Regions from separate parts of the Psychrobacter sp. P2G3 genome, predicted to be linked through region 1. Evidence: predicted binding sites of a transcription regulator. Region 1 holds the regulator's gene; the other holds the start of a gene.

Region 1 (16,848 bases):
AATAGCGCTAAAACGCTAAATTACATAGCTTGTTGCTGTTGTTGCTGAGCAGCAAGTAGGTCTTGGTAGCTAACTTCTTTGTCAGTTACTTTACCTTGCTCGATTAGATAATCAACCACTTGGTCTTCTAGAACCACAGACTCAATGTTTGCACGTTGTTGCTTATCAGTCGTGTAGTACTCAATTACTTCTGCTGGATCTTCGTAGTTTTCTGCTGCTTCTTTAATGAAGGTTTCAACGCGATCTTGATCTACTTCTATTTTTTGCGTGTCGATAACACGGGCAACGATGATACCAAGACGGGCAGCACGTAGCGCTTGCTCTTCAAACAGCTCGTTTGGCAGCATGTCTTTATCAAAGCTCTCAGCATTCGCACCGAACTGCTGAGAAAAACGTTGCATCATCATGTTGCGTTGACGCTCGATTTCTTGCTCTAGCATAGCGTTTGGTACGTCAAACTCGTTCTTTTCTAACAATGCATCAAAAGTCGCTTGCTTAACTTGGCTACGGGCAGCGTTTTTAATTTCGCGTTCCATGTTTTTGCGCACGTCAGCTTTTAGCTTCTCAACACCGCCTTCTTTTACGCCGAATAGCTCAAGGAACTCTTCATTGATTTCTGGTAGCTTAGACTTTTCAACCAATTTTACGTTGATTTTGAACTGTGCTTCTTTACCAGCCAAGTTTTCAGCTTGATAATCTTCTGGGAAAGTTACGTCGATTGTTTTTTCTTCGCCAGCTTTCATGCCTTTGATGCCAGCTTCAAAACCTGGAATCATCTGGTTGCTACCGATGACTAGTTTGAAGTCTTCAGCAGAGCCGCCTTCGAATTTTTCGCCGTCGATTGAGCCTTCAAAGTCAAAAGTAACCTGATTGCCTTTATCAGCTTTACCTTTTTTCTCAACGAACTCTTCACGCTGCTTTTGCAAGTTTTCGATCATGGTGTCAACGTCTTCCTCTTTAACAGACGCAGAATGACGCTCAACTTCGATCTCATTAATACCTTGGACGTCAACTTCTGGGAAGATCTCAACAGTCGCTTGATAAACTAAGAAGTCGTCTTCAAGTTTTACATCGTCAATATTAGGCATGCCTACGGCACGGATATCTTCAGATTTAATCGCTTCAAATACAGTATCGCGGATGACATCGTTGATAACTTCTTGTTGAATACCAGCACCATACTGAGAGCGGATATGCGACATAGGGACGTTACCTTTACGGAAACCGTCAATCTTGGCAGTTTTCGCAACTTGGCGAATACGACCTTCAACTTTGTTTTGAATTTTTTCGACAGGAACTTTCACAGTCAGCTGAGTTTCTTTTTCCGACAGCTTGTTGGTTGTGACTTGTAAATCTGTAGCCATGTTGATTACACCTTTATGATTAAAATAACAGGCAATCGCACCTCAAAATACGTACGGGTTATGTCGATTGCCATTGGAATGAATAGGGTTTTCGATACTTATATCTCGATAATCAGATAGAGCAAATAACCATATCTGATATCCAATATCGAGAGTGAATCACTAGCGTTCTCTACCTAATGCGCTTCAATCACCATTGCTCTTTCATAAATGGTAGAGATAACCGGATTCTTTCGATAAAATTTTAAAAGTAGAACAGTATAATCTATCTGTTAATTAAAGTAAAAGCTATCTGTCACGATAGGCGGTAGGCAAAATCGCTAATAAACTTATACTAAAAATTAACACTGAGAAACTTATATTAATAAAAACTACTAATTGTACTGACTATCAATGGTTATAACTAAATAGTTACAACTGTTGTAATAGCTGCCGAATGGCTTGACCACGATGGCTGATGCTATTTTTATCAGTGGCGCTTAAGCTTGCCGCTGTCGCTTGTATATCTGCCAACCAAAACAGTGGATCATAACCAAACCCACCATCACCATGCGGTGCATCTAAGATTTCACCGTGCCACAAGCCTTGTGCGATAATCGGTAGCGGATCATCAGCATGGCGTACCATTGCTAGTACGCAAACAAACATGCCTTTAATAGGAGCATTTGGTTGCTCATCACGGATAGGCTGCAAGTCAGTGACGAGCTTGGCGTTGTTCTTGGCATCATTGCCGTGCTCACCTGCATAGCGAGCCGAGTAGATGCCCGGTGCATTACCCAATACGGGAACACATAAGCCTGAATCATCGGCAATAGCAGGTAATCCACTGACTCGGCTAGCATGACGTGCCTTAATAATGGCATTTTCAACGAAGCTTAAGCCGTCCTCGACAGCGTCATCAATGTTTAACTGCCCTTGCGGTACGATAGTAACGTCTAAGTTGGCTTCAGCGAACAGTCTTTTAAATTCTGCAAGCTTGCCTTTATTATTACTGGCGAGCACCCATTTTTTTGGCATGTGATTTTGAGTAGATTCGGGTGATGATGAAGCATAGCTCATAAGATATGTCCGTTATTGTTTGATGAAACTGACTAGGTTTCAGAAAGTTTAAAGGCTCTAATATGCTGACTATATTATCGCATAACCTTTTTCGCTCAAAACAGTTGCGTTATTCATACTGAAAATTAATAATAAGAGTTAAGGAAAATAGTTACCTTTATTCGCAGTATTTAGCGTTTAAAGCCTTATAAATAGGGACTATAACATTCGGTAACTGATATTGTCCTAATGTGTTGCTATAATAGCTGGCAAGCTACAGTGAATTATAGCTTATAGCTTGTGAATTTAAAGTTAATAATAGCTTTTAAGTCAATCACTTGGCTTTTAAGTGAATAACAATGCTTACGCTAATTTGTTTAAATTAGCCTTTAGATTCATCCTGATGGGACTAGCTCATCAAGCAATAACGTTCATTCATTAACAATAAACCCAGCCAATTTAGCTCGGTGTTTTGTGTATTGTCTTTAAGATAAACAAAATACGAGTGGCCAAATAAGCAAGGATAAAATAACTATGTCAAAGATTACTTTACCAGACCTACCTTATGCAAAAGACGCACTTGAGCCGCATATCAGCGCTGAGACGTTAGAATATCATCATGATAAGCATCATGCTGCCTATGTAAACAAGTTAAACGATTTGCTACCAGGTTCTGGTCTAGAAGACAAAACATTGCCAGAAATCATCGAAGCGACGTCAAAAGATGACAGCAAGCAAGGTATGTTTAACCAAGCAGCGCAAGTATGGAACCACACGTTCTATTGGAACTGCATGACGCCAGACAATGGCGGCGGCGAACCTACTGGCGATCTAAAAGCCAAAATCGAAGAAGATTTTGGTAGCTATGATAAGTTCCGTGAAGAGTTTAAAAATGCAGCGTTAACGCAGTTCGGTTCTGGTTGGGCATGGTTAGTTGCTGATAAAGAAGGCGGCAAACTGTCTATCGCTAAAACTGCTAATGCTGATACGCCACTGGCACATGGTCAAGTAGCGGTATTGACTTGTGATGTGTGGGAACATGCGTATTACATTGATTATCGTAACCGTCGTCCTGACTATGTTGACACGTTCCTAGATAAGCTAGTGAACTGGGACTACGCAAACGCTAAATATAAAGGTCAAGATGCTGGCGTTGAAGAGTAATCTTTAATACTTAAGTATTTGATTAATAAAAAAGGACGCTGAGAGGCGTCCTTTTTTTGTGGTTTTTATATATTTGAAAGCAAAGAAATCTCCATTTCAGAAAGAGAGATCAAATTCAGTAAGAGAGGTAGGGTGTAATTTACTTTCAATTAGAGAAGTCAAGTCTTGTGCTCTAGTAACTAACTCCCTCAATATCTCTACTGATAGCTCAATTTTAGTGTTTTCTTTGTCATAACCTGCTCGGTGTACACAATGATGTCTAATTATAACAGCCTTAAATAGCCAACTAATATCACCAAACTCACAATCCAAAACGTCCTTATACATAGGTTTTACTTTTTTGAGATCATGAAATATCAAGTCTTTTAAGTAATTAGCAACTGTAATCTTCAGCTTTTCTTGTTCTTCAAAAATTTCTTTAAGGGTAAATTTCATATTTGAAAATTTAGGATCAGTTTCAATAAGCTTCCTAGTTAATTCTTCAGAGTTAGTCACTTTATGTATAAAAGTAGAAGATAGATAGGCTTCTACTGCTGCAACCACGTGACCATACAGCATGACTAATAGGCTAAAATAAGCTTCTGCATCGATGTCAGCCTCAAGAATTTTTTCAACACTTTTTATATGATTCTGAAAAATTTCGATTTGAGTTTCGCTTTGCATTATCCATGCTAACTCATCATCATTATAATCTGACTCTGGAAAGTAAGGCATTCCAAAACTTACATCGGTACTTCCATCACTTGTTACATAACAATCAGCTCCCGAAAAGGTGTTTACTACAAGTATTTCATGTTCTTTGTGACATTTATCGCAATGGATTTCTTCATAATGTTCACTGCCACTATCTTTATTCTGTTCAGCCATAAAATTAGGTGCTGGTACATAAACGGTTTCTTTTATCCGCTCACCACATTCACATGAAAATGATATGTCCATTAGCATCATTTAATAAACACTCCTTTAATAATATTTTGATTCACGTATTTACCTTACTTTATATACTATAGTCCATACGTATATGAGAACTATCGTTTACTAATCAAGATGAGGTTATATTATTTTGGTTTAATAAGAATTTAAAGGAAACATTAATGACCTTAAACCATTTTTAAGTGATGAATCATGTGATAATAAATACAATTTACAACACCTCAAACCCAAACCTACCCAACGCTTCTCGCAGCATCGCAATATTATAATACGCATGCGCATTGACGGTGTTTTGAAAGAAAATATAGAGCGTATCAAAATGCTGACGCTGATTGGCAATCGCCTGCGCCCAATCCTGCATCTCCATCTCGCTATAACGATAATCATGACGATCGGCTGCACTCATCGCATCCCACCAGTTTAGATTATTACCATGCATACGCAGGTAGCCAGTACGCTCGGTAAATATCAGTCGAGACGGTGGTAGACCACTGACTTTGGGATAGTCAACGCTACACCAAATCAAGCCTTGTTCTTTAAAGCTATCGACCACTTGCGGAGTATGCCAGCCGTTATGACGAAACTCGACTGCCAGCGGATAATCCTGAAACCAACTAACCAGGTTGACAAGATAAAGACGATTCTCGCGAGTACGATCAAATCCATGTGGGAATTGCAGTAATAATGGTGCTAGACAATCGGCTTCGATAAGTGGGGTGAGGGCAGTAAGAAAAGCTTGTGCATGTTCGGCAGTGCCTTTACGTGCATGAGTAAAGTCTTGATGCAGCTTGACGGCAAACTTTAACTGACTGTCTGCTTGCACGTACGCTTTATTGACCATACCAGCAAAGGCTTTTTGTCCAATAGGCGCGTAGAAGGTACTATTAATTTCTACCGCGCCGTATTGCTTGGCATACTCACGTAAGAAGTCAGCCTTTTTAGTGCCTGTTGGATACAGCGTGCCTAATAAGTCAGTATCGCTATAACCACCAGTGCCGAGGTAAATAGTAGGAGTAGGGGTACTGTCCATGTTGACCACTCTTAGCTGTTTTTGATGATTAAAGTTTTAACGGAGTTTTTCATCTATAGTCAAGATCAAATAAAACAGATACATGGTTTTATGACGTACGACTGGTATGAGTTTTTCTAGCTTGCTGTGCCTACGCTGACAGAGGCTGCAAAAAATTCATACCAGTCATGCTATATCGTTTCTACATTGAGTTGACTGTATTATTTTTTACGCGACCACAACCATTCTATCAATGCCAATAACGCATTATTGTCTTCATTATCGCCAAGTTCGCGACTCTTCAACTCACGATTGATGGCTGCGCGTCCATCGTCAAATAAGGATTGTGCGTAACTTTTTGCAGCATCCACACCCATTAATTTTACATAGGTAGATTTATCCAACTTCTCATCGCTACCAGCAGGCTTGCCTAAAGTGTCGGTGGAGGTCGTCACGTCTAAAATATCGTCTTGGACTTGAAAGGCTAGACCAATATGCTGCGCGCATTCTTGTAATGCCATACGCTGCGGAGCGGTCGCGCCAGCACAAATTCCGCCCATCAGCATAGCGGCTTCAATTAACGCGCCTGTTTTGTCACGGTGGATAGCCTCTAAGTCTTCTTGTAAAATATTAGCGCTGGCTTCAGCATTAAGATCAAGCATTTGACCAGATACCATACGCCTAGCGCGCGGAGCAAATACGGCTAATAACTGGCTGGCAATGTTTGAATCAAAAGGTGCAAAGGTTGGAAGTTCGGCCGTTAATACTTCAAAAGCGAGTGTTTGCAGCACGTCACCAGCCAGTAAAGCGGTGGCTTCGTCAAACACAATATGACAAGTTGGCTGACCACGGCGCAGTTCATCATCGTCCATGCATGGTAGATCATCATGTACCAGTGAGTAAGTATGCAGTAGCTCTACAGCCAATGCAGCACGGCGGCACATATCATAATCTGAGTCGTTTTCTAACAACGACTCTAAATCAGCACTTATCAAGTGGTCTGTCAGATTTGTAGGGTCAGATGAGGGATTGCCTACATCGACACTTATATCAATATCTGTACTAATACTAATACTCGCATCAATACTAATGAAGCTACTAGCTACCAATAAAGGCCGCACCAATTTGCCTTGCCCCGTCATTACATAGCGACAAGCGTCATTGAGTGGATTTGGTAGGCTTGCATAGGCAAACAGTACTTCGATATCTTGCGCTAATTGCGCGCGCAACGTGCTATGGAACTGCTCAAAATTGGTAAAAGGCACAAAAAGAGGCGCAGAAGAAACAGACATAACTCAACCAACCACCATGTGAATAGAAATAGAAAAGATGTGAATAATAAACGAATAACAAGCTAGTGTAGCATGATAGCTGATACGGCTTGTACGTACACGCTAAGCGCTGTTCTATTTTGGTTACGTATTGGTGATTTAACTTGTAGGTTGAATGTGTTTTTATAAAGTGTTGACTGTAATGTTGATTAATGATGTTAACTGTAAGAATAACCTATAAGCTGACTGATATATAAAACAGACTTGTCATAAGGAAAATGTCAGCTATTGATTTACTAGGTAGCGGTTCACCAGCTAATAATTTAATAGTGACTTGTGAGTCTGGCATTAGCTTGTGACAGTCGGGGGCATAATCCCCTACACTAAATGACGTCAAAATGGTCTAATGGTACAAAAGCCCCGTAGTTAAGTTACTATTATGGAATGAACCTGCTACGGATTAAACCTGCGTCTAAATTTACGTTTGATTGAATATATTTATCATTAGACTTATATCGAAGCAAAAAATTAGGATAATAACGATGCGCCATGTCAGTGAGCGCGGGATAATAAAGACATCATCACTGCTCAATTTAGCAAGTTATTCGTTTACAAGCTTGCAAGTTGACAGTATTTTTACTCGTTTTATTAACAGCAACGAGCTATTCATTTTAATTCTAAAACGTAGCTTTTATGATTTGATTTTTATCAAATAGTTTTTATTACATAGCAAGGAGTTTGAAATGGTATATCAAGGAAATCGCATCACGGTGACAATGCTAGAGGATGGCATCGCCAATATGCAGTACAACGCCGAAAATGAGAGCGTGAATAAGTTTGATGCTGAGACCAATAAGCAGTTTACTGAAGCGGTCAGTGCACTTGAAAAGTCTGATGACGTCAAAGGTCTTATCGTGACTTCAAGCAAAGGCGTCTTTATCGCTGGTGCTGACATCACTGAATTCGTCGGCTCATTTAAGAAGCCAGAAAGTGAGATTAAAGAGTGGGTCGTTGGTATTAACGATACTTTTAATCGCTTTGAAGACTTACCGTTCCCGAAAGTAGCTGCTATCAATGGCGCGGCGCTTGGCGGTGGTTGTGAGATGACCTTAGTTTGCGAATATCGCGTCATGAGTGACAAAGCGATTATCGGTTTACCAGAAACTCAACTGGGTATCTTCCCAGGTTTTGGTGGTACGGTTCGTAGTACACGTGTGATTGGTATCGATAATGCTCTTGAATTGATTGCAACTGGTGCACCTAAAAAAGCGCTTGATGCACTAAAATTAGGCCTAGTTGATGCGACAGTACCTGCTGATGACTTGCAAGATGCGGCGATTGACCTAGTCAAAAAATGTATCTCAGGTGAGCTTGATTGGAAAGCGAAGCGTGAAGAGAAACTGGTGCCTGTTAAGTTAAATCAGCTTGAGCAAGCGATGGCGTTTAACAGTGCAAAAGGTATGATCTTTGCCAAAGCCAATCCTAAGCAATACCCAGCGCCTGCGCTTGCTATTGAAGCAATTGAAAAGCATGTAAATCTGCCACGTGATAAAGCAATCGAAGTAGAAGCGACTTATTTCGCTAAAGCGGCCAAAACGCCACAAGCAGAAAGCTTAGTGGGTCTGTTCTTAAACGATCAATTGGTTAAGAAGTTAGCGAAGCAACATAGCAAGCAAGCACATGAAATCAATGAAGCAGCGGTATTGGGCGCTGGTATCATGGGCGGCGGTATTGCTTATCAAGCAGCGAGCAAAGGCTTGCCAATCATCATGAAAGACATCAAGTCTGAGCAATTAGATCTTGGTATGGGCGAAGCTAGCAAGCTATTAGGAAAGATGGTTGATCGCGGCAAAATGACCCCAACCAAAATGGGCGAAACCTTGAGCCGTATCCGTCCAACCCTTAACTATGGTGACTTTGCTGAGACTGATATCGTTATCGAAGCTGTCGTAGAAAATCCGAACGTTAAGCGTGCGGTACTAAAAGAAGTAGAAGGTCTAGTAAAAGACGATTGTATCTTAGCGTCAAACACCTCGACTATTTCTATTACTTTCTTAGCTGAAGCACTAGAGCGTCCAGAAAACTTCGTCGGTATGCACTTCTTTAACCCTGTGAGTCGTATGCCATTGGTCGAGGTCATTCGTGGTGAGAAGTCATCTGAAGAAGCTATTTCTACTACTGTTGCTTTAGCCTCTAAGATGGGTAAAGTGCCAGTTGTGGTGAATGATTGCCCAGGTTTCTTAGTGAACCGTGTATTGTTCCCATACTTTGGCGCATTTGATTTGCTATTGAAAGAAGGCGCTGATTTTGTTCATGTCGATAAAGTTATGGAAAAATTTGGCTGGCCGATGGGTCCTGCTTACCTAATCGACGTCGTCGGTTTAGATACTGGTGTCCATGGTGCAGAAGTCATGGCAGATGGGTATCCTGACCGCATGAAGCCTGATTATAAAGGTGCGATTCAGCATTTATATGAGAACGAGCGTTTAGGTCAGAAAAACGGCGTTGGTTTCTATAAGTATGAAACAGACAAGCGTGGTAAGCCAAAGAAAGTGGCTGACGAAGCGACTTATGAGCTATTAAAAGCGACGACTGATAGCGACAAGCAAACGTTTGAGGATCAAGCGATAATCGACCGTACCATGCTAGCTTTCTGTAATGAGACGGTACGCTGTCTAGAAGACAACATCGTCAGCACGCCATCTGAAGCGGATATGGCGATGATTATGGGCGTTGGTTTCCCGCCATTCCGCGGTGGTCCTTGCCGTTATATCGACCAAATGGGTCTAGATAACTACTTGGCACTGTGTGAAAAATACGCGCACCTTGGCAAAGCCTATGAAGCCCCGCAAAAAATTCGCGACATGGCAGCAGCAGGCGAGACTTTTTACGCCACGGCGTAATGGGCAGTCATTACTAAGATGAAGTGCAGTACGTTTGCTGGCGAAGCGGATAGCAATGGCTATATCGATAGCTTTGACCGCAAACGTACCGTTTTAGTCGGTTTGATTGAAGGTTAATACAGTCTGATTATATGCAGAGATACGCATCGTACCTGTAACGAGATTGACGAGTATAAAGCCAAATTAGATCGACAACACTGACAATAAAAATTGAAAAGGAAGATAGTATGACAATTTTAAGTCCAAAAGATGTGGTCATCGTAGATGGCGTACGCTCAGCAATGGGTAAAACTAAAAACGGTATGTTCCGTCACGTTCGCGCTGATAGCATATCTGCTGAGCTAGTACGTGCATTGGTTGAGCGTAACGACTTTGACACACGCGACGTCGAAGACATCATTTGGGGCTGTGTCAACCAAACCCTAGAGCAAGGTTTGAATATCGGTCGTAATATCGGTCTGCTGGCTGGTATTCCAAAGACCGCTGGCGGCCAAACAGTCAACCGTCTATGTGGTTCTTCTATGCAGGCGCTACACACTGCTGCAGCTCAAATCATGACTAACCAAGGTGAGGTTTTCATCATCGGTGGTGTTGAACATATGGGCCATGTCGGCATGATGCATGGTGTTGATCTAAACCCTGAAGCGTCAAAGCATTATGCAAAAGCCTCAAACATGATGGGCTTGACTGCGGAAATGCTTGGTCGTATGAACAACATCACCCGCGAAGAGCAAGATGCTTTTGGTCTTGAATCTCATCGCCGTGCATGGGCTGCGACCACTGAAGGTCGTTTTGATAATGAAATCATCGGTATCGAAGGTCATGATGCGACTGGTCGTCTGCAACTATGTACCGTTGATGAAGTAATTCGCCCAGATGCGACGATGGAGCAAATGCAAAAGCTACGTCCAGCTTTTGATCCTAAAGGCGGTACAGTGACTGCTGCTACCTCATCTGCATTATCTGATGGTGCGTCAGCAATGCTAGTAATGAGCGCACAAAAAGCCAAAGATTTAGGTCTGAAGCCTCGTGCTCGTATTCGTAGCATGGCAGTCGCTGGTTGTGATGCGGCTATCATGGGTTACGGTCCTGTACCTGCCACGAACAAAGCACTTAAGCGTGCTGGCATGAGCATCGATGATATGCAAACCATCGAGCTAAACGAAGCATTCGCAGCGCAAGGCTTGTCAGTTCTTAAAGCCTTGAACTTGACGGACAAGCAAGACATCGTCAACATCAATGGTGGCGCAATTGCATTAGGTCATCCACTAGGCTGTTCGGGTGCTCGTATCACGGTTACCTTGTTAAATGCCATGGAGCAGTCAGATACTGAAATCGGTCTAGCGACGATGTGTATCGGTCTTGGTCAAGGCATCGCTACGATTATTGAGCGTGTTTAATTTTCTAAACTTGTAGTAGCTTTGCAAGATTTCAGCATTTTAGAAGAAGCCTCCAGTCAGATGATTGGAGGCTTTTTTATTAGTAAATAATAATGAAGCCTCTATGACACAACGTTCGTAAGTTGTTAATAAAGAGGATGGTCATTGACGCATTGAACGAAATATGACTAAATAAGAGTATATCTAATAATTATAAACTAACAATTTAGTCTGCAGCGACCTGCTGCAAGCGTACAAGGAGTGTACCTAACATGGCCACTATGATTACCGATCGTACCTACCGCATTGCCCGCGAAAACACGCAAGCAATGCTTATTGATGTACAAGAGCGTCTAACGCCACATATCTACGATCACGAGAACATCGTCAAAAAAATATCAACATTAATTAAAGGTCTACAGGCTCTTGGTATTCCTATTATGCTCAATGAGCAATATAAAAAAGGGCTCGGTGGTACGTTGCCTGAGATTTTTGAGCTTTTAGAAGGTGATAACGCTAAAAGTTTTGAAAAAGTTACGTTTAGTGCTTGCGACAACGATGATTCATGGCATTATTTAGCACAACAAAATCGTAGTATCGTTCTACTATTTGGCGTTGAGACGCATGTGTGTGTCATGCAGACGGCGTTAGATTTACTAGATAATGGTATGCAACCAGTAATTGTCGGCGATGCTGTAGGGTCGCGCTTTCCGTACGATAAAAAACAAGCCATACGGCGTATTCGCCGCGCAGGTGGGGTCATTACTACTGTTGAGACTGTCTTGTTTGAGCTATGTCGCACTAGTAAAGATCCGGCCTTTAAGACCATTAGTAATCTGATTAAGTAGCTAATTATTATTAAAGATAACTATTATTAAATGAGCTATATAATGAATTGCCTAATCAGATGTTATTCAACACAAAATAAATAATACAAGGCACAAAGGATGAATAGGCTAACGCAGTACGGTTTAAAACCTCTCTTAGCAGTTGTATTCTCAGTGATGATGATACAGCCGGTGATGGCTGCCAGCCCTATTAGTAGTGGAAATAAGCTGGCGCTGGATGCAAAAAAACAGATCGGAGTGACAGTTAGCTATGATCCTGCCTATCGTCAAATGGACTTTCCACGCGGCGATGTGCCAATGGATACGGGCATAAGTACCGATGTAATTGTGCGCGCTTATCGTTTACAAAATATAGATTTACAGCAGCTAGTTAATCACGACATGAAGTCAAATTGGTCGGAATATCCAAAGACTTGGGGTCTAAAATCACCAGATAAAAACATCGATCATCGCCGTGTGCCCAACCTTGAAGTGTTTTTTGAGCGTCATGGTAAATCACTATCTATCACTGATAAAGACAGTTTTTTGGCAGGAGATATTGTGACATGGCGACTACCAGACGGCAATTTGCCGCATATTGGTATCGTCTCAGATAAGAAGGCCGCCGATGGTACGCCGCTAATTATTCATAACATCGGAAGCGGTACTCAAGAAGAGAATATCCTTTTTGCTTATCCTATTACTAAGCACTTTCGTTATTAACGTAGACGATAACTTTAGTATGACGTTCTCGGAAAGCACAGTAAATCTATAAGAAAAATAAAACCCAGTCAATAGCAATAAATACTTGCTACTGACTGGGTTTTTTAGTGGTATTTTATTTGTCAGTATTGGCCATACCTAACAGCTGACCCATTTGTACCAAACTATTAGCCATCATGTTATCTTGCCAGTCAGCTTTTGCAGCTTTGGGCAATATGACAATAGCGGTTGAACCTAAATAAAAACGGCCAAGTTCATCGCCTTTTTCAAGTTTCATGTCATGATCAGCTTCTTGAATATCATCAGTACGCGTAATTTTGCCTGTCGCTACGGTCTCGATACCGGCGACAATCATCGCTCCAACCATTACAACTGCTGCTTTACCGTATGCCGTATCGAACATACAAACCAAGCGCTCATTGCGTGCAAACAAGTCAGGAATATTGGCGGCAGTGGTAGTATTGACTGAAAACAGTGTGCCAGGCACATAGCGAGTTTTAGTCAAAGTGCCCGCAAATGGCATGTGTACGCGGTGATAGTTGCTAGGAGCTAGATAGACAGTGGCAAAGCTACCATCAGCGAAATAGCTGCCATCCTCACTATCAGCAAGTAGCTGTCCGATGTCGTAGTATCGACCCTTAGCCTGTAACATTTTGTGGTCTTCTATCTGACCGAGCTGGGAAATTATGCCATCAGCAGGGCTTGCGATGCCATGAATGGTAGTATCAACAGCACGAGCATCATCTTTGAGTTCACGAGTAAAAAAGTCATTAAAGCTTTCGTAAGCGTTGAGGCTCTGTCGTTCATATTCATCCAGCTTTACGTTATAAGCTTTGGCAAAGCTACGAATAAAGGCGCGTTTAACTATAGGATGACGACTGGCGGCTAAACGTCCGGCCACTTTGCTGATCTTTTGCTGCGGTACAAACTGCTGGATAGTGGTAAATAAAGTCATAACGGGTTACCAGAATAATAATTAAGATGAGAAGATAGAGCTGGAAAATAATAAGAAGTGTTTGTATTTTATCATGGTCAGCACTCAATCGTATGACCATAATTGTTTAAGGAGGTAATCTATGAAAGCACTTATTCAGCGGGTAAATCGTGCTAGTGTTACAGTTGATGAATGTTGTATAGGCTCAATTGAGCACGGAATACTGGCATATATTGGCTTAGGGCATGACGATAACTTGCAGAATGCAAAGCGGATGATCGATAAAATCCTGACTTATCGTATTTTTGATAATCATTATGATCCAGCTAAGTATGGCAAGCTAGATTTAAACGTGCAGCAGGTAGGGGGCGGGTTGTTGTTGGTACCGCAGTTTACTTTGATGGCGAAGACAGACAAAGGCCGTCGCCCTGATTTTGGCGGCGCGATGGCGCCTGATGCAGCACAAGTACTGTTTGAGCAATTAGTCGCTTATGCTAAGACCCAACACCTTGATGTTGCAACTGGTCAGTTTGCTGCTGATATGCAGGTTGAAAGTATCAATGATGGGCCGCTGAACTTTTTATTAGAGGTGATGTGAATCACCAAAAATGGTTTAGATTCTAATTGTCATTAAACTGTCATAATTAATCCGTTTAATAAGCAGACATTAGTGAATGTTTATCGCCTTTTTTGCACCCTGAATTTTCCGTACCATATAGCTTTTACCAATGCTTAATAATAAGGTTGTCGTATGTATAATGAGCAGATTTTGATTGTCGAAGATGAACCAGCGATTCGTGAGATGGTTGTGATGACATTGGAGATGGCCGGATTTGATAGTTTGCAGGCAGCTGATGTCTCAGAAGCGCATCAACAAGTGGTGGATCATCGTCCTGCGCTGATCTTATTAGACTGGATGTTACCCGGAGATAAAAGCGGCATTGATTTTTGTCGCATGCTCAAAAGTGATGAATTGCTCGCTGAGATACCGGTCATTATGTTGACGGCCAAAAGTGAAGAGGATAGTAAGGTTCATGGCCTTGATGCTGGTGCTGATGACTATATGACCAAGCCCTTTTCAACACGTGAATTAATCTCAAGAATTAAAGCGGTATTGCGTCGTAGTAGTGCGCTGAGTGCTGATAAGCCTATCGAAATAGGTAAACTGAGCCTAGACCCCAAAGGCCAACGCGTTACAGCTAATGATAAGATCGTTGATATCGGTCCAACAGAATATAGGCTGTTGGCGTTTTTTATGAGCCATCCAGAGCGTGCTTATACGCGGACACAATTGCTAGATCAGGTTTGGGGCGGTAATGTCTATATTGAAGATCGGACCATTGATGTACACATCAGGCGTTTACGTAAATTATTGAAGCCCCACGACTGCGATACTTTAATTCAAACCGTTCGTGGTACGGGTTATCGGTTCTCTAGTCTCATTGAAAAAGTATAACCATTTTAAAAAACGGTACGTGAATCATAACGCAGTAGATAGTCGTAAGGATAATGAATTATATGATAACGCCTACGGAAAACGAGCAACAAAGTAAGCAAGAAAAGGGAAAGCAAGAGCAAGTTGCTCAGCAAGAAGTGCTGGGTCAACTTAAGAAAATCAGAAGCTCACTACGGGCACTACAAGATGCAGTAATTTTGCTGAATGATGATGATAGTCTGGAGTGGTGGAATCAGGCCGCAGAGGATTTGCTATTATTGCAAGCAGCCGATCAGGGCAAGAGCATTTTTGACTTCATTACCGTACCTGAATTTCGTCAGTACTATCAGACGATGACGACACCTAACGATGGGGTTCATATGGCGTCATGGCGAGACCCTAAGCGTTATTTGAAATGTGAGCTCACGCCTTTTGGTGACGAGAAGTTATTGATTATTTATGATGTGACTCGCTTGCATCATTTAGAGGAGATGCGCCGCGATTTTGTGGCAAATGTCTCGCATGAGCTCAGAACACCACTAACAGTGCTCATGGGCTATCTCGAAAACTTTTCAGATCAGCCCGACATGCCATCGCAGTGGCGGCGCGGTTTTGAGCTGATGACCCAGCAGACTGCACGGATGAATAGAATTGTTAATGACTTATTGCTGCTCTCTCGAATCGAAATCGAAGAAACCCATGAGCTGAATTATATCGATATGACCAAGCTACTGACTCATATCTATGATGACGCGCAGGCCTATAACCAAGAATATAATCATAGCATTCACCTGCAGATAGACACCTATGATGGATTGTATGGGTCAGAGATGTACTTAAATAGTGCCTTATCTAACTTGGTGATTAACGCCATTAAGTACACGCCAAAAGGTGGCAATATAGCCATTAGCTGGACTAGAACCTCAGACGGCTGCCGCTTCGCCGTCGAAGATAATGGCATTGGTATAGCGCCGCAGCATATTACGCGCTTGACGGAGCGCTTCTATCGCATTGATAGTGGTCGCAGTCGTGCCACAGGCGGGACCGGGTTGGGACTAGCGATTGTGAAACACGTCTTGTATCAATATGATGCCAACTTGCAAATTGAGTCGATGGAAGGCAAAGGCTCGACTTTTAGTGCAGTATTCCCAGCTGCCCATGTTCGGTCAGCGCCTACGGACTGATACTACAGTCGATCTCTACCATGTGTAAGCAGCCGTTAGTATTGGCCAGTTTTACACACCTATGCGCGCTAATCTTTTTGCAAAAATGGGTAGGGGTTAACTGCGCTACCATTGATATAAATACCGTAATGCACATGTGGCGGTGTGCTTTTTGCATTGCCACTGTCGCCGACATAGCCAATGATATCGCCAGCATCAACCCAGTCATTAGGTGAGATGTCGGCATAATCTTCTAAATGCGCATAATAATGTCCTGCGCCGCCAGGACCTACGATGACGATTACTTTCCCACCTAAATTATTTTCACCAACTTTTCTGACGATACCTTGCGTCGTTGCCTGTATCGGCGTGCCTCGCGCTGCAAAAATATCAATACCTTCATGCGTACGGCCTTGGCTACGTGCAGCGCCCCATGTATCAGTTAGATGCTGTTCTGGTAGCGGACTGGGTAGGCTGTTTTCTGTGGGCAGTTCTTGTTGTAATAAGCTAAGTTGTTGCCATTTCGCTACTACAAACGACTGTGTTTGTTGGCTGATGCTCGGTAGTAGTTTGTCTAATACAAACAATAGCACCAATAAAACAGCAGCTCTAATTAATACGCTTAATGCACGGCGCAAAAACGTTGGCTTGGGTGGCTGTTGATTTAGATTCGCTGGCATCGACATCTCTTGGGTTTTATATTAA
Region 2 (16,848 bases), 440 kb from region 1:
CGTTTTATGGTTTAAGATACGCCCTGCTGCGAATGCACCAGTCATACGTTTGACGCGAATCTCACCAGTGACTCTATGTACAGCAACTTCAGCGAAGTTGGCACCATACGAGGATTGGCGGTATTTCTTACCATTTTTACCGGGTTTGATTTGACCTTTGGCACTGACTTTTTGATCTTCGTATTTAGCGATGATATCTGCCAAGGCATAAGATTGAGAATTGTTAAAATCATATTCTTCCGTCTTAGCTTTTGAAATTGGTAAGCCAGTTTTTTCAGCCACTTTATCTGCTAAGTCCGTTGCCTTTTCTGTTAGTCCAGAAAGCTTATCCGTCAAGCCCGGTACTTTTTTAACCAAACCTGCAGCTTTTCCCTTACCCAGTTCGAGCGCAGCTTCGAGAGCAATTTCTGTCACGCTAGGATCATGCTCACCTGTTTGCTTGATTTGGCCGTTATCTAACTGGATGGTATCAGGATAAAGACCTACCTTATCTGCAATCATCTCACGCAACTGCTCACAGGCTAGATAAACGCTACTACCTGAACTAGCAGCACCCCAACTACCACCCGAACCTGATGCAGCTGGTAAATCACTATCGCCTAACTTCATCTCAATATGGTCAATAGGCAGCCCTAACAGATCCGCAGCGACTTGGGAGAATACCGTATAAGAGCCGGTACCAATGTCGGTCATATCAGTCTCGATAATGGCTTTTACGCCAAGCGCTTTTGAGCTATCTATCTGCAAGGTTGCACGTGCTTCAGAAGGCTGTAATTGGTTACCACGAGCAGAAGCTGCCATGCCTGTGCCTATCCACCAATCTCCCTCTAACTGACTGGCAGGTTTGGCATTACGTTGATCCCAGCCGAACTGCTCAGCGCCTTGTTCCATACAAGCAAGGAGCTTACGCGATGAGAACGGAATGTCCTGACTGGGGTCTTTTTCAGGTTCGTTACGGCGGCGCAGCTCAATAGGATCAATATCCAACTGCGAGGCCAGCTCATCCATCGCACATTCGACTGCAATCATACCAACAGCCTCGCCCGGCGCACGCATCGAGCCTGATAATACTTGGTTCATATCTACTTGTTGGTAGTTTACTCGGCGGTTCTCACCACGATATAAATACTGGGTAGACAATGCCGTCGGCTCAAAAAACCCTTCTTCAGGTAAATTGCTAGTCACCGTATCGTGAATCATGGTATTGATAAGACCGTTTTCATCGCAGCCAATAGCGATACGCTGACGGGTGTTTGAACGCCTTACCGTCGCTTCCATCACTTGTGGGCGAGTCATAGTAATCAGCACTGGACGACCAAGCTCTTTTGCTGCAATCGCTGCTGCAATTGACTCTGGAGCGATGCCCAGTTTGCTGCCAAAACCACCACCGACATAATAAGCAATCAGTTGCACTTGATCTTTCTTTAAGTCTAAAGCGTCCATTACTTGCTGTTTGCAAGACGCCAACATCTGGTTAGAGGTGTACATAATGAGCTTATCATCTTCCCAATGTGCCAATGTCGCATGCGGTTCCATAGCTGAGCTGTTTTGGCTTGGGGTATGATAGAGGCGATCAACGGTCACCGCAGCATCAGCCAGTCCTTGCTCCGGATCACCCTGTTCAGAATTTTTATCTGAGCCTTCTTGTTCATTAACATCATGAGCATTGGGCAGCTCTTTGGTAAAGTCGACAGCGGCTTTGTCAGTTTCGTCTTTATAGGTCACTTTGATAGCATTTGCGCCTTCTGTTGCCGCCTCAAAAGTTTCTGCAATCACGACAGCTATGGGTTGACCATGATAAAACACTTCACTCACACCTTGAGTAGGTGCTTTTGTTGCCCCGCCTTGCTGAGCATTACGTAAAAAATGCTTAGGATCGGTCACCACTTTGATGATACCGGGAATATCCTCTACAGAGCTACTGTCAATATTCTCCACTTCACCCTTAGCAATGGTTGCCCCAACCAAGACGCCATACACTTGGTTTTCTAGATGAATCTCTGCTGAATAAGGCGCTTGACCACTGACCTTTAATGAGCCATCAACGCGATTAATGGGTTTACCAACCAGTTTGCTTGCCGTTTTGTCAAATAAGGTTTCGACAGGCTTATCCATGGTCATTTTTTTGGTCGATTCTGCTGGAAGTACTGAGTCCAATAATGACATGATTATGCTCCCTTGCCCGCTAATGCGCGCTGAATAACTTGTTTTAATAAGCGACGTGTCAGTGGTATTTTGAAATCGTTTTGACCACTACCCTTGGCATCTTTTAATAATAAATCCGCCGCCTGCGTAATAACATCATCATTGCCATCGGTGTCAGTCAATAATGCTTCGACTGCCTCATTGCGCCATGGCTGAGTACCGATACCGCCAAATGCTAAGCGAACCGTGTCCAAATTACCGCTATCATCAACGTCTATTACCGCTGCACAAGAGACTAAAGCAAACGCGTAAGAGGCACGGTCACGCACTTTGTCATAAGTGTGCATACCTTTGATAGGCGCTGGCAAAATGACATGAGTAATAAGCTCGCCTGACTCTAAAACGTTTTCGATATGCGGCGTATCTTTTGGCAAACAATAAAAATCTTTGACCTCAATCTTGCGAGTTGAACCGTCCGCTTTAACCGTTTCAATGGTGGCATCGAGCAAACGCATCGCTACTGCCATATCGGATGGATGCTGAGCGATACAAGCGTCGCTCGTACCTAAAATCGCCAAAGTGCGATTCTCACCACCGATAGCGGGGCAACCTGAACCCGGATTACGCTTGTTACAGGCGCTGTCCGTCTGATAGAAGTAGTAGCAACGCGTACGCTGTAAGAAATTACCACCAGTCGAGGCTTTGTTACGTAGCTGTCCAGTCGCCCCTGCCAATATGGCACGAGACAATACCGGATAATTTGCAATGACATCAGGATGGGCAGCCAAATCACTATTGCTGACCAGCGTACCGATACGCAGTCCGCCGTCATTAGTCGTTTCTATCTGCTGTAATTCTAAGCGCGTCACATCAACCAGTTTAGTTGGCGTTTCAATCTCTAGCTTCATTAAATCTAAGAGGTTGGTACCGCCTGCGATAAATGAGGCTTCTTTAGGAGTAGCAAACATAACCGCTTGCTGCGGTTCAAGGGCACGAATATATTCAAAGCGTTTCATGAGCGGCCTCCTGATGTGCTATTGGCAGTCTTATTATTCGACGACTTGTTACCTAGCTGCGCCTCACTTGGCGGCGGCGACCAAATACCAGTTACTTCTGAGCCTTGTACTGAATTACTTACAGACGTTGTAGATTTGTCGGCTATTTGGCGCTCTAATACTTGAGAGATGGCTTTAATAATATTGGGATAAGCGGAACAGCGACAAATGTTGCCACTCATACGCTCAGCGATTTCTTGTACTAACAGCCCATCAGGATTTTGCAGGTCAATAGTAACGTGGCTTGGCCAGTTTTGTTTGACCTCTTCTATCAGTGCCGTCGCTGAACAAATCTGCCCAGGGGTACAGTAACCACACTGAAACGCATCATGATCTTTAAAGGCTTGCTGCAACTCAGATAACGACTCAGGCAATCCAATCCCCTCAATCGTCGTAATCTCATCGCCATCGTGCATGACCGCTAGCGTCAGACATGAATTCACGCGCTCGCCATTAATGAGGATGGTACAGGCACCACATTGACCGTGGTCACAGCCTTTTTTGGGTCCAGTGATTTGTAAATGTTGGCGGCAGACATCGAGCAATGTCGTGCGCGAATCGAGATTATCAAGCTGATAATCCTGCTTATTAATCGTTAACGTCAAAGTAGACATGCTGGCTTCTCGCTGGCGGATGATGATAGTTTCCAGATGAGATATTGCTATTCATCCATCTATTCAATATTAATTAACGTTCTGTTAACTATTAAAATATTAAAAAGTATTGAGGTTATTTTTCCTTAGTTGTTCTTAGCTTATAAATCTTTAGTAACTTTTTATTGGCAGCTTCCTATTCCTTTACAGTCTCTTATCAACGGAGACAAATCAGCCTATCAATACGATGAAAATCGACTCAAATAATCCGTTATTTGGTCAACTGTCAAGCTACTGTCAGGTATTAAATACAGCCTAACATCATAATTAACATAGAAAAATAAGCTCAAAACAAGCTATACATTAATATGCTTGGCACAGCTTAGGATATTGTTTTTTTGTAGTAGATAGGAAAAAAATGTTAACGCTCAAGAAAATCTGCCTCTTTCTCATTTGCGCTTACTGAACTAAAATTCCAACTGGCTTAATTTCACTTTTCATCTTAATTCAACCTTTTATATAGTCATTTTATATAGTCATTAACTTATAACGACCAATCTAAAATTTCACTGTTAATAAGATAAATTTCCTATTGTCATCAAACTGTCATCAAAGCTTGGCAAACTACGACACATCTCAAAGGAAGTACATTTTGCACTGTTGTCAAACTTTAGGAGTCTTACATGCGTTATTCGTTATTAGCAGTCGCCGTTAGTTGCACTTTAGTACTTACAGCTTGTAATAAATCAACCGACACCGCAGAGTCAGCTGCTGATAGTAGTAGCGCCGTAACCAGCACAGAAACAACTAACAAAACAACCTCCTCGTCAGCAACCGATTTTAAATCTGCTGAAAACATCGCTATGAATATCACCGGTGCAGGCGCTTCGTTCCCGCAACCTATCTATGCCAAATGGTCTTATGACTACAATGCCGCGACTGGTGGTCAAGTGAATTACCAATCAATCGGCTCCTCAGGCGGCATCAAACAAATTCAATCAAAAACGGTAGACTTTGGCGCTTCTGATGCACCGATGACACCTGAAGAGTTGGATGCAGCAGGACTTATTCAGTTTCCGACCGTTATCGGTGGCGTAGTACCGATTGTAAACATCGATGGCATAGAGCCAGGCCAGTTAAAATTGGACGGCACAACGTTAGCAGATATCTATCTGGGTAAGATTAGCAACTGGAATGACCCAGCAATTAAAGCTATGAATCCGGACTTAACGCTTCCTGACGCTGCTATTACTACCGTGTTCCGCTCGGACGGTTCAGGCACGACTTTTAACTTTACCGATTATCTGGCCAAGGTTTCAACTGACTGGAAAGACAGCGTTGGTGTTGATAAAACAGTCAAGTGGCCAACCTCTAGCACTGGTGCTGGCGGTAAAGGTAACGAGGGCGTATCAAGTTACGTCAATCGTATGAAAAACTCTATCGGCTACGTTGAGTACGCTTACGCTAAGCAAAACAATATGTCACATGCTGCATTGAAAAATGCGGCTGGCAACTTCGTGCAGCCATCTGCTGAGACCTTTGCAGCGGCAGGTGATATTGACTGGTCACAGCAAGCAGGCTTTTATAAAGTCATCACCAACTCTGAGACTGAACAGGCATGGCCAATCGCAGCAGCGACCTTTATCTTAGTGCATAAGCAGCCAGAGAACCCGCAGCAAGTGGCTGGCGTGTTGAACTTCTTCGATTGGGCTTACACTCAAGGCGATGATAGTGCCATGGCGCTTGATTATGTTCCTTTCTCTGATACCGCCGTTGCGCTCTTTAAAGCGCAGTGGAATGAAGTCAAAGGCAGCGATGGTCAACCCGTCTACAAACCAGCTCAATAGTTTTTGAAAAACCAGTAATGATTCTCGAATTACCCTCTTAAACAATTATTCTCCGGTAGTTGTTTAAGAGGTTTTATCACAGTAAATTTATAAGTAGAGCCGATAATGCATATCGATAGCGCTACTTAATAAGATTTAGTTTGCTGTGATAAGACCTGATTAATCTTTTTGAATCTTTTGATTTAACCCTATTTAATGCTGAGACACTTATGAATGACCTAAGGTCCCAACTGGCTAAACAAAAACGTTACGACGCGCTATTCGTCAATGCAACCAAGGCTTTTGCCATCCTCGTTCTCTTATCATTGGGCGGCATTTTAGTCTCTCTAATCATTGGGGCTTGGCCGAGCATTCAAACATTTGGTCTCGGCTTTTATACCAGTAATAACTGGGATACGGTCGCCAATGAGTACGGTGCGTTAGCGCCTATATATGGCACGCTGGTCACTTCGTTTATCGCTATTTTAATCGCTGTGCCAGTCAGCTTTGGTATCGCGATATTTTTGACTGAGATGTGCCCAAACTTCTTAAAAAAGCCCCTCGGTATCGCTATTGAGCTGCTGGCAGGTATCCCCTCTATCATTTACGGTATGTGGGGTTTGTTTGTATTTGCGCCCTTTTTTGGCGATCACATTCAGCCGTGGTTTATTGAACACGTCGGTCCACTGCCTATCATCGGTAAGCTGTTTACGGGTGCGCCAATGGGACTGGGCATGTTTACCGCTTCACTGGTGCTTGCCATTATGATTATTCCTTTTATCGCGGCCACCATGCGTGATGTCTTTTCCGTCGTGCCAGACCTACTTAAAGAATCGGCTTACGGCATGGGTGCGACGACTTGGGAAGTCATGTTTAAGATTATCTTGCCCTATACCAAAGCTGGCGTCGTTGGTGGCGTCATCTTAGGACTGGGTCGTGCCCTTGGCGAGACCATGGCAGTGACCTTCCTTATCGGCAATGCCTTTAATATCAGTCCAAGTTTATTTACTTCTGGGGTTACCATTACCTCAGCCCTTGCCAATGAATTTGCAGAAGCCTCTAGTGAGCTACATCTGGCGTCGTTGTTACATTTAGGCTTAATCCTATTTGTCATCACTTTCATTGTGCTGTCACTGGCTAAGCTCATGCTGATGCGCATGGATCATAAAGCAGGCAATCGATAGTAGCTCGATTACTTCGGTAAATTTTGATGGTTATTGGTATTGATAAGAATATGGGAAATGAGTGTTATGCCTACTGATGCTATGAATTCAGCGTTACCTGCTAAGAGCAACTTTGAAGGTCGTTATAACAAGCGCCTTTATAACAAACGGCGCTGGGCCAATAAGCTTGGTTTAGGCTTCGCGATGTCAGCGATGTTTTTTGGCTTATTTTGGTTGTTTTGGATTTTATTTACGCTCTTCGTTGAAGGTTTCCAAGGTATAGTGCAAATGCCTATTTTTACCGCCGACACCCCACCTCCTATGAGTGCAGGCGGTTTACGCAACGCCATTGTCGGTTCAGTCATGTTGGCGTTTTCAGGATTGTTTATCGGCGCGCCTATTGGCCTGATGACAGGGATTTATTTATCTGAGTTCTCTCAGGGCAGCATGCTTGGCAAAGTGACGCGCTTCTTAAACGATATTTTGCTCTCTGCACCATCGATTGTCATTGGTCTCTTTATTTATGCATTGATGGTAAAAGGCCAAAGCTTTTCTGGTTGGGCAGGCGCACTGGCATTGGCACTAATTGTCATTCCTGTAGTCGTGCGTACGACTGAAAACATGCTTAATTTAGTGCCAAATAACATTCGTGAAGCTGCTTATGCACTGGGTACACCGAAGTGGAAGATGGTAACGCAAGTCACTATTAAAGCGGCTCGAGCGGGTCTGACGACTGGTGTATTACTGGCCTTTGCCAGAATCACCGGTGAGACGGCGCCGTTACTATTTACGGCATTGAATAACCAATACTTTAGTACCGATATGAGCCAGCCAATTGCTAACTTGCCTAACACTATTTATCAGTTTGCAATGAGCCCTTATGACAATTGGCATGCACTCGCATGGGCGGCGGCATTGCTTATTACTGCTTCGGTATTGGTATTAAATGTCTTGGCAAGATTCATTGGCAGTCGAGGTCAAACCAAATAGCAGTCAGAGTAAATAAAGCCTGCCGCCAAATCACTTTACATATAGCATTTACTTAAATTTATATTCATTAAGCTAGGTTGGATAACATTATGAATAACGTCATAAGCAAAATCCGTACAACAACTAATACTAGTAACTTTAATACGCCAAAAGGTAATCTATTAAATAGACCGATGTCGACAGCAGCGCAAATGCAGCAGCCAGATGCGTCAAACTTAAACAAGCAAACACTGCATGATATTCCTAAAAATATGCCTGCAGCCAAAATGCAGATTCGTGATTTAAGCTTTTATTATGGTGATTTTCAGGCACTAAAAAACATCAATATCGATATTCCTGATAAAAAAGTCACCGCCTTTATCGGTCCGTCAGGTTGCGGAAAATCGACCCTGCTACGTACTTTTAATCGTATGTATGATTTATATCCAGGTATGCGTGCAGAAGGCAATATCAACCTTGATGGCAAAAACATCTTAGGCAAAGACGTCGATGTAAACCTGCTACGCGCGCAAGTCGGTATGGTCTTTCAGAAGCCAACTCCGTTCCCAATGTCCATCTATGACAATGTCGCCTTTGGTGTGCGCCTCTATGAAAAGTTAAGCAAAGCTGAGCTGGATAATCGCGTGGAATGGGCGCTAAAAAAATCGGCATTGTGGCCAGAAGTGAAAGACAAGCTAAAAGCGTCAGGCTTGTCTTTATCAGGTGGACAACAGCAACGACTGTGTATCGCCCGTAGTGTCGCTACCAAACCTGAAGTACTGTTGCTCGATGAGCCAACCTCCGCATTGGATCCACTCTCAACTGGTGCGATTGAAGATCTGATTGAAGACTTAAAAAACGACTACACCATCGCCATCGTCACGCATAACATGCAACAGGCGGCGCGAGTGTCAGACTATACGGTCTATATGTATTTAGGCGATATGATTGAGATGGGCGAGACGGATCAAGTATTTACAACGCCTGTGCAAAAAGCGACGGAAGACTACATTACGGGTCGTTATGGCTAACGTTGAGCCTTGCATTAAAGTTCAGCAAATTAAAAATACTTACTAAAGTTAAAAATCTCTCTCTTTATAGTCGATTCATTTTAAAAAGATATATGTACTGCTGAGATAAAGTTTTCGAAGCCTCTGGAGTGCAAAGCGCACAGCAAGCGAGGAAAATTCATACCAGCAGCACACCATTACCAGTGCCCTTCTTTTGTGTTGAACTGACTAAACTAAAATATGAATATTCAGGGAATACCTCTCATGCAAAGCGACAAGCATATCTCTAAAAGTTTTGACCAAGATCTTGATGAAGCTATTCGCCTATTTTTATACATGGGAGATAGCGCAGCCAACCAAGTCGCTAAGGCTATCCATGCGCTTATCGATAAAGATGAGACGCTAGCGCAAGAAGTCATCGATATGGATTTTGATATCAATCGGATGGAAGTTGAGCTCGATGAGCATATCCTATTATTGGTCGCCAAACGCCAGCCAGCTGCCAGTGATTTACGCTTGGTCATGTCCATTAGTAAAGGTGTGGTTGATTTAGAGCGCATCGGCGATGAAGCGGTCAAAATTGCCCAAATGGCAAACAAGATTGCAGCACAAGGCAAGTCATCATATGGTTACGCTGAGGTCCAACATTTAAGCAATCAGGTTCGTCTCATGCTACATAATGCGCTAGAAGCTTTTAGCCAGTCCAATGCGGAGCAAGCGTTTGAAGTCATGCGTAATGATGGTTTGGTCAATGATGAATACCAATCGGCGATTCGCGCTTTGATGACTTATATCATGGAGGACTCGCGGCACGTCTCAAAGGTCATTAATATCATGTGGGTATTGCGTGCGCTTGAGCGTATTGGTGATCATGCACAGAACGTCGCTGAGCTAGTGATTAACTATATTAGTGGGCAAGATGTACGCCATTCGGACTATGCGCTGGTCGAAAAAGCCGTGCAAGAAGCCAATGATAGAATAGCGGCACGTCAAGTCAGTACAACATCAGCCACCATGTCGATAACTGACTTTGAATCGTCAAATAATGGCGAAGGCTGACAAAATAGACACAGCTTGTTGTAAGATATGCCTCGCATTGTTACCCTGATGAATTATTAGTACCGTTGAGGAATATTATGAAAAAACTACTGGCTGTAACTCCTATTATTTTGTTATTAGCAGCATGCGCAACTAACGCACCAATGAATAATGGTAATAACACTCAAGCACAAAAAGTACAAACTTTTACCTGTAATGATAACGCTAAAGTGGCTGCCGCTTATTCAGCGAACGGTAAAGTTGCCAACTTAAGCTTGACCCTGCCTAAGCTTGGCTTACGCAATAAAAGAGTTAATCTTAAACAAGCGGTATCAGGTTCTGGTGCTCGTTATATTAAGGAATCAAGCTCTAAAGCTAGCTACGAGTGGCAGACTAAAGCCAATGTTGGCGTCCTGAGTATCAGCTCAGTAAACGATCGCAAATACAGTGTTACTTGCCGACTATAAAATCAGCAGTAATATGTTTTCCTAAGCAATTTTTTTTAAGTAAACCCTCTTTCTATCATTAGGAAGACCTAAAAAAGTGCCAGTCGTTGAAATGACTGGCACTTTTTTATTAAGAAAGTTCAACGTCTACTAAATAATAATGGTACTACTCGCTACCATTATGATGCTAGTGGCGTACCTTCGGCGTTGGATACGACAGTATCAATCTGTATCAAAGCATCCATAGGAATAGCGGCGACGCCAATCACTGTTCTAGCTGGCAAGTCGCTATTGAAGAAGGTCTTATAAATATCATTTACCACATCGATATCCGTGATATCTGTAAGTTGGATAGTCATTTTCACCACATCATCCATAACATGGTCGATACTTTCTACAATAGCTTTGATATTTTCTAAGCACTGTTTGGTCTGCGCTTTTATATCACCATCGATGAGTTTATCCGTTTCAGGATTGATAGGTAATTGACCTGAGAGGTGATTGTAATGAGAGAACGCCACCGTTTGTGTTGATAGCGGGTTCTTCGGTGCTTTATCCGTATTGTTAGCCTTAATAGTGATGCCATGTTTATCTTCGGTGGCTTGTGGCGGCGTGCCATTTCCATGAGACACGATAGCATCTATCTGTACCAAAGCATCCAACTGTAAATCTGAGGCTATAACCATCGTCAGGGCCGGTAAATAGGCCGCGCTTCCATCACTGGTTGACTCTGGAAAGAATTCTTTATAAACATCATTTACCGTGTCCACATCGGCAAGATTTTTTAAAAAGATATTTACTTTGACAATTTCATGGAGAGGAACGTCGATACTTTCTAAAATCGCTTCGATGTTTTGTAAACATTGCTGCGTTTGCTCTTTGACACCACCAGCGACCAGCTCACCAGTTTCAATATCTACAGGCAGTTGCGCTGAAATGTTATTGTAATGAGAAAAAGCGATCGTATGCGGCGATACTGAATCCTTTGGTACTTGTTCGTTGTTTTTTGGCACTTTTACCAGCTCAACGGGTGCTTGCGGATAAGTGCCTTCACCGTTTGAGATTACAGCGTCCATTTGTACTAGAGCATTTTCCATGGGTAGTGCTGCTACTGCTATGACCGTCCGTGTCGGCAGATAGCCTTGAAAAAATGCGGGATAAATTGTATCTATTTCTTTAATATCAGCGATATCTTTTAAAAATATATTAATTTTGATTACATCATTCATGTCATGATCGATGCTTTCTACAATAGTTTTGATATTTTTTAGGCACTGTGCTGCCTGCACTTTTATATCATTCGCGACTAATTCACCGGTGGTAATATTGACAGGTAATTGCGCTGAAATATAGTTGTAATGCGAAAAAGCAACGGTTTGCGTAGATAGTAAGTTTTGTGGGGCAATGTCCGTGTTTCTTGATACTTTTATGATAGTGTCATTAATAGCGTGATTAATAGTGTCGTTCATATCGGTATTCCCTATTTGATATGTGTTTTTATATAAGTCTCAGTTTGATACAGTTTTATCGTGTTCTATAAAAAGCTGGTTGTGGAACAAGACGATAAAATTAAACTCAAAAAGCCGCAAGAAATCTGTGCGGCTTTTTAGATTTATCATGATAACTGGGTTGCAGCACTAGTAGAGACTAGCTAGTGAAGATCAGCTAGTAGCGATTAGCCAGCAGCCAATACCCCACCAATGATAGCAACCACGCCGCCTAATGCACGAGTAATACGGTTATCGGCTTTGAGCATCGCTGTGCCTAGACCGCGACCAACAAAGGTAATGGCTAAGGTTGCAACAACGAAGCCGGCCATATAAAGCAGTAAGCTTGAACCTTGGGTCATCTCAGTTCCGTGAGCATAACCGTGGGCGACCATAAACAGCGCAACCAAAGTGCCGCCAACAGCAGTCGGCAGTTTTGCAAGCGTCGCGATTAACACACCGACTAGCAATACTGACATGGCGATGCCTGTCTCTATCCCAGCCAAACTGACACCTGCCCAAGCAAGGCCTGCGCCCGTTATCATGCCACCGACGACAAATAAAGGCGTGCCACGTTTCATCGTGGTGTTTTGGCGGATACTCCAAAAACCAATCGCACCCATGGCTAATAAGTGGTCAAGACCCATCATCGGATGCAGTAAACCGCTAAGAAAACCATTGCTAACGTGCTCGCCATGGCCAGGGTGGGCAATGGCTAAAGTGGCCGTCAGCATCAGCCCGATAGTCATTAATAGCTTCGCCACTGGCAACTTAGTCATTTTATTCATGGTGTTCTCCCTCTGTTCTTTTTGTTTATTGTTAACTGGTATATAACTACTTTTTATATCTTGCTTGTACTATAAAGGCGTATCAGCACTGGCAGTTAAGCATTAATAGTTAAGCACTTATTCTTAAGCATCAGCGCTTATCTTTCCAGGACGACGCTCAGGTAACATGCCCTGCTTTAAGATAAAGCTAATGATTTCTTCTACGCCCACACCGTCATACAAGTTGGTGAATATAAACGGACGCTCACCGCGCATTTTTTTGGAGTCACGTTCCATCACATCTAGGGAGGCGTGTACATATTCAGCGATGTCAATTTTATTGATAATTAGCAAGTCTGATTTGGTAATACCCGGGCCGCCTTTACGAGGGATTTTGTCACCAGCAGCGACGTCGATGACGTACAGGGTTAAATCAGAAAGCTCTGGGCTAAAAGTAGCCGCTAAATTATCGCCACCAGATTCTACTAACACCAGCTCTAAGTTAGGATGACGCGTTTGCAAGTCATCGATTGCGGCTAGATTCATAGAAGCATCTTCGCGGATAGCCGTATGCGGACAGCCGCCCGTTTCCACACCAAGAATACGGTCAGCAGGCAAGGCGTCGTGCTTAAGTAAAAAATCAGCATCTTCACGGGTGTAGATGTCGTTGGTGACCACGGCAATGTCATAGTGGTCTTTTAGGGCGCTACATAACTGACGCAATAAGGCCGTTTTGCCAGAACCAACTGGCCCACCGACACCTATTCTTAAACAATGTTTCATGGCTATCTTTCCTTATATATTAGTCAAAGCGGTTATAAAATCGAAGCTGTTATAGCATTAAAGCGCTCGTAAAATAAAAACGATCAGCTTCTAAATAATCTTGAATATTGGGTTTCATGTTGAGCACTACCGAGTGCTAACCCCGGTAAAATCGGACCTAACTGCTCATCAGTTAATGCCAGCGCAGTATCAATGGCAGCGACCAGTTGCGGGCGCAATTGCTCGTTCAAACGTTGCGCAGCGGTATGACCTAATGGCATTGCTTTACAGGCCACCGCCAGTTGGTTTTCCAGCCAGCCCCAAGCAAAGCCTAGTAAGCTCTGGCGTACAGGCACTTGTCGTTGATGGGCAGTCCAAGCAAAAACGGTCACATAACCTGGCTCTTCTGGTAGCTTGGCATGACCTAAGGCTGTCTGCGGTTGCAACTCTAAACTATTGAGCAAACGCATCAATGCTTGACCCAATCGTGTGTCTTCATCGCTGAGCTCAGCGGTCTCACGATTGGCGTGTATCCAGTCGTTCCAAAAGGCAAGACCTTCACTGTCACCATTCTCCCAGCAGGTTTGCAAGCGTGCTAATACTGGTAATTCGCAGCGGGACATACCATCGTCAAGTACGCCCTCTAACCACTCGCCAAGCTGTGCCTCATTACATACCCAGCCAAGCTCAAATGCACTCTCTAGGCCTTGCGACCAAGCGAATGCACCGATTGGCAATGCAGGGCTAATCAGTTGCATCAGTCCCAGCAGCGCCAAATCGCTGGTTGCGTTTGGCTGTACGTCAGTGTGCATGGTTATGGTTGTCATTATGGGAATGTCCATGGGCATGATTGTGTTCGTGAGAGTGATCATTTGCATGTTCGCGTGCGTGCTCATGGGCATGAGAGTGTTCACGGCCAGCTTGCGCATAAGCACCAGATTCAGGGTCGAATGGCGCCTGGTGATGACTCAAGGTTGCCCCCAGCAGCACTGCCAATTCTTCTAACACATGATCTGGCGGGAACCGTACCCAATGACGCCCATCTGCATCACTACCAAGGGCGAGCGATACATGACGATTACCTAAGTGATAGCCGAGTCGTCCCAATGCCAAACCGCCCTCAACATAAGCGGTAGTGACTGGCTCATCAGCGGCGCATACTTGGATGATCTCGCCACTACTCGCTTGTAGTAAATCACCATGACGCAGTACCGGACCACGATCAAGGAACAAGCCGACATCAAGGCCGCTATCAGTCACCGCTTTTAAGCGGCCACGTATGCGCAGCTCATAAGGTAAAGTCAGGGTGTCGTGTACATCGGCCTGAGTGCTGCCGTCGATTCTCTTTATTAATTCAAGCATATTAATATCCTTACAAGCGCTTTAAAACAAATGGTAACGTTGGGCTAATGGTAATTCTGACAGTGGCTCACAAGTTAATAACACGCCATCTGCGCGAACTTCATAAGTTTGTGGATCTACTGTCAGCTCTGGGCAGGCGTCATTGAGCTTCATATCACTCTTACGCATTTGACGGACGTTTTTACATGCCACCAGCCTGCTCTTTAGACCAAGTCTTTCTTCTAATCCGGTATTCATAGCTGCTTGACTAACAAAAGTGATTCGAGTTGCGGCAGCGGCACGACCAAGCGCACCAAACATACGGCGATAATGCACAGGTTGCGGCGTAGAAATAGCCGCATTGGGATCACCCATAGCAGCGCCAGCTATCATGCCACCTTTGAGAATAATTGATGGCTTAACGCCAAAGAAGCCCGGCTTCCACAATACGAGATCTGCCAATTTATCCACTTCAACAGAACCGACTTCATGGCCAACGCCATGAGTGATGGCTGGATTAATAGTGTATTTGGCAATGTAGCGCTTCACGCGGAAGTTATCCGTACCGCGTTCTTCATCTTCTGGTAACAGACCACGTTGTAGACGCATTTTGTGCGCAGTTTGCCAAGTACGGCACACTACTTCGCCAATACGACCCATCGCTTGCGAATCAGACGAAATCATCGAAATCACACCCATATCATGCAGGATGTCTTCAGCAGCAATAGTCTCACGGCGGATACGCGAATCGGCAAAGGCAACATCTTCTGGAATACTGGGATCTAGATTATGGCATTCCATCAACATATCGAGATGCTCATCAACGGTATTAATCGTATAAGGGCGTGTCGGATTGGTAGATGATGGCAAGACATTAGGCAAGCTACAAGCGACGATGATATCAGGCGCATGACCACCGCCCGCACCTTCTGTGTGGTAGGTATGGATACAGCGGTCTTTGAACGCGGCTACCGTGTCTTCTACAAAGCCAGACTCATTTAAGCTATCGGCATGAATGGCAATCTGTATATCATAGCGATCGGCCACATCCAAAGCGTTGCTGATAGAGGCTGGTGTCGCGCCCCAATCTTCATGGATTTTTAGACTCATCGCCCCCGCTTCTACTTGTTGTATCAGCGCTTCAGGAGTACTGGCACTACCTTTACCAAGAAAACCAATATTAATGGGCAAGTCATCCACGGCTTGCATCATTTTGCCTAGATGCCAAGGGCCGGGCGTATGAGTTGTCGCAATTGAGCCAGTCGCTGGTCCCGTACCGCCGCCAATCATCGTCGTCAAGCCACTCATTAATGCTTCGTCAACCTGCTGCGGACAAATATAATGCACATGAGTGTCCACACCGCCCGCCGTCAAAATTTGACCTTCGCCCGCTATAATTTCGGTACCAGGGCCAATGACAATATCGACATCAGGTTGGGTATCAGGGTTACCAGCTTTTCCGATAGCAGCGATGCGGCCATTTTTTAGACCAACATCGGCTTTCACGATGCCCCACCAGTCGATAATGACAGCATTGGTAATGACGGTATCCATCACGGTGTCGTCGCAGCGCTGACTTTGACCCATACCATCACGAATCACCTTGCCACCACCGAACATGACCTCTTCACCATAATGCGTGTAGTCTTTTTCTATCTCGATCCACAGCTCAGTATCGCCTAAACGAATTCTATCGCCGGTCGTTGGACCATACATATCTGCATAAGCTTGGCGAGTAATTTTCATAAGGTTACTCCTGAGTCTGAGCTTTGGTTCTGACCCTGATCCTGACCTTGATCTAAGGGACCCATTACCTCACCACGGAAACCATAAATATGGCGTAAGCCTGAAAAAGGAATCAAGGGGACATCACGGTGTTGACCCGGCTCAAAACGTATCGCCATACCTGCCGCAATCGCTAAGCGGTGCCCATAAGCTTTTTTACGGTCAAAGTCTAAGGCCGCGTTGGTCTCGGCAAAGTGATAGTGAGAGCCAACTTGGATAGGACGGTCACCCGTGTTTGCGACGTTGATAGTGATAGGTTCACGATCGACACATAACTCAATGTCATCGCTCTTTAGCTGATATTCACCAGGAATCATAGCAAGTCTCCTCAGACAATAGGGTTATGAACGGTCACAAGCTTCGTGCCGTCGGGAAAGGTTGCCTCAACTTGTAGGCTTTCAATCATCTCAGCGATGCCATCCATTACGTCATCTCGGGTAAGGATTTCGCGTCCCGCACTC

What was found. The regulator PhoB, encoded in region 1, activates phosphate uptake and scavenging genes when phosphate is short. The targets are predictions, from matches to a motif close to TGTCATNAANCTGTCATAA.
Region 2: pstS (phosphate ABC transporter substrate-binding protein PstS) is a predicted target of PhoB. The motif match lies at 4,387-4,405, and genes of this name have one in related genera.

Annotation. Positions count from the first base shown of each region.
Region 1 is NZ_CP012529.1:2,980,503-2,997,350, reverse strand. It holds gene tig (trigger factor) at 21-1,364, opposite strand; gene rdgB (RdgB/HAM1 family non-canonical purine NTP pyrophosphatase) at 1,776-2,381, opposite strand; gene AK823_RS12235 (superoxide dismutase) at 2,937-3,566, shown strand; gene AK823_RS12230 (hypothetical protein) at 3,663-4,514, opposite strand; gene AK823_RS12225 (DUF72 domain-containing protein) at 4,711-5,529, opposite strand; gene AK823_RS12220 (polyprenyl synthetase family protein) at 5,730-6,800, opposite strand; gene fadB (fatty acid oxidation complex subunit alpha FadB) at 7,523-9,682, shown strand; gene fadA (acetyl-CoA C-acyltransferase FadA) at 9,910-11,082, shown strand; gene AK823_RS12205 (isochorismatase family protein) at 11,334-11,909, shown strand; gene AK823_RS12200 (DUF1287 domain-containing protein) at 12,009-12,611, shown strand; gene asd (archaetidylserine decarboxylase) at 12,727-13,566, opposite strand; gene dtd (D-aminoacyl-tRNA deacylase) at 13,688-14,143, shown strand; gene phoB (phosphate regulon transcriptional regulator PhoB) at 14,297-15,001, shown strand; gene phoR (phosphate regulon sensor histidine kinase PhoR) at 15,064-16,164, shown strand; gene AK823_RS12175 (M23 family metallopeptidase) at 16,233-16,823, opposite strand.
Region 2 is NZ_CP012529.1:2,542,001-2,558,848, forward strand. It holds gene AK823_RS10295 (xanthine dehydrogenase family protein molybdopterin-binding subunit) at 1-2,166, opposite strand, end outside; gene AK823_RS10300 (xanthine dehydrogenase family protein subunit M) at 2,169-3,161, opposite strand; gene AK823_RS10305 (2Fe-2S iron-sulfur cluster-binding protein) at 3,158-3,814, opposite strand; gene pstS (phosphate ABC transporter substrate-binding protein PstS) at 4,477-5,640, shown strand; gene pstC (phosphate ABC transporter permease subunit PstC) at 5,850-6,803, shown strand; gene pstA (phosphate ABC transporter permease PstA) at 6,870-7,772, shown strand; gene pstB (phosphate ABC transporter ATP-binding protein PstB) at 8,024-8,782, shown strand; gene phoU (phosphate signaling complex protein PhoU) at 9,026-9,820, shown strand; gene AK823_RS10335 (MliC family protein) at 9,898-10,266, shown strand; gene AK823_RS10340 (RidA family protein) at 10,425-11,714, opposite strand; gene AK823_RS10345 (HupE/UreJ family protein) at 11,921-12,520, opposite strand; gene ureG (urease accessory protein UreG) at 12,644-13,282, opposite strand; gene AK823_RS10355 (urease accessory UreF family protein) at 13,366-14,088, opposite strand; gene ureE (urease accessory protein UreE) at 14,063-14,623, opposite strand; gene ureC (urease subunit alpha) at 14,645-16,348, opposite strand; gene AK823_RS10370 (urease subunit beta) at 16,345-16,704, opposite strand; gene ureA (urease subunit gamma) at 16,716-16,848, opposite strand, start outside.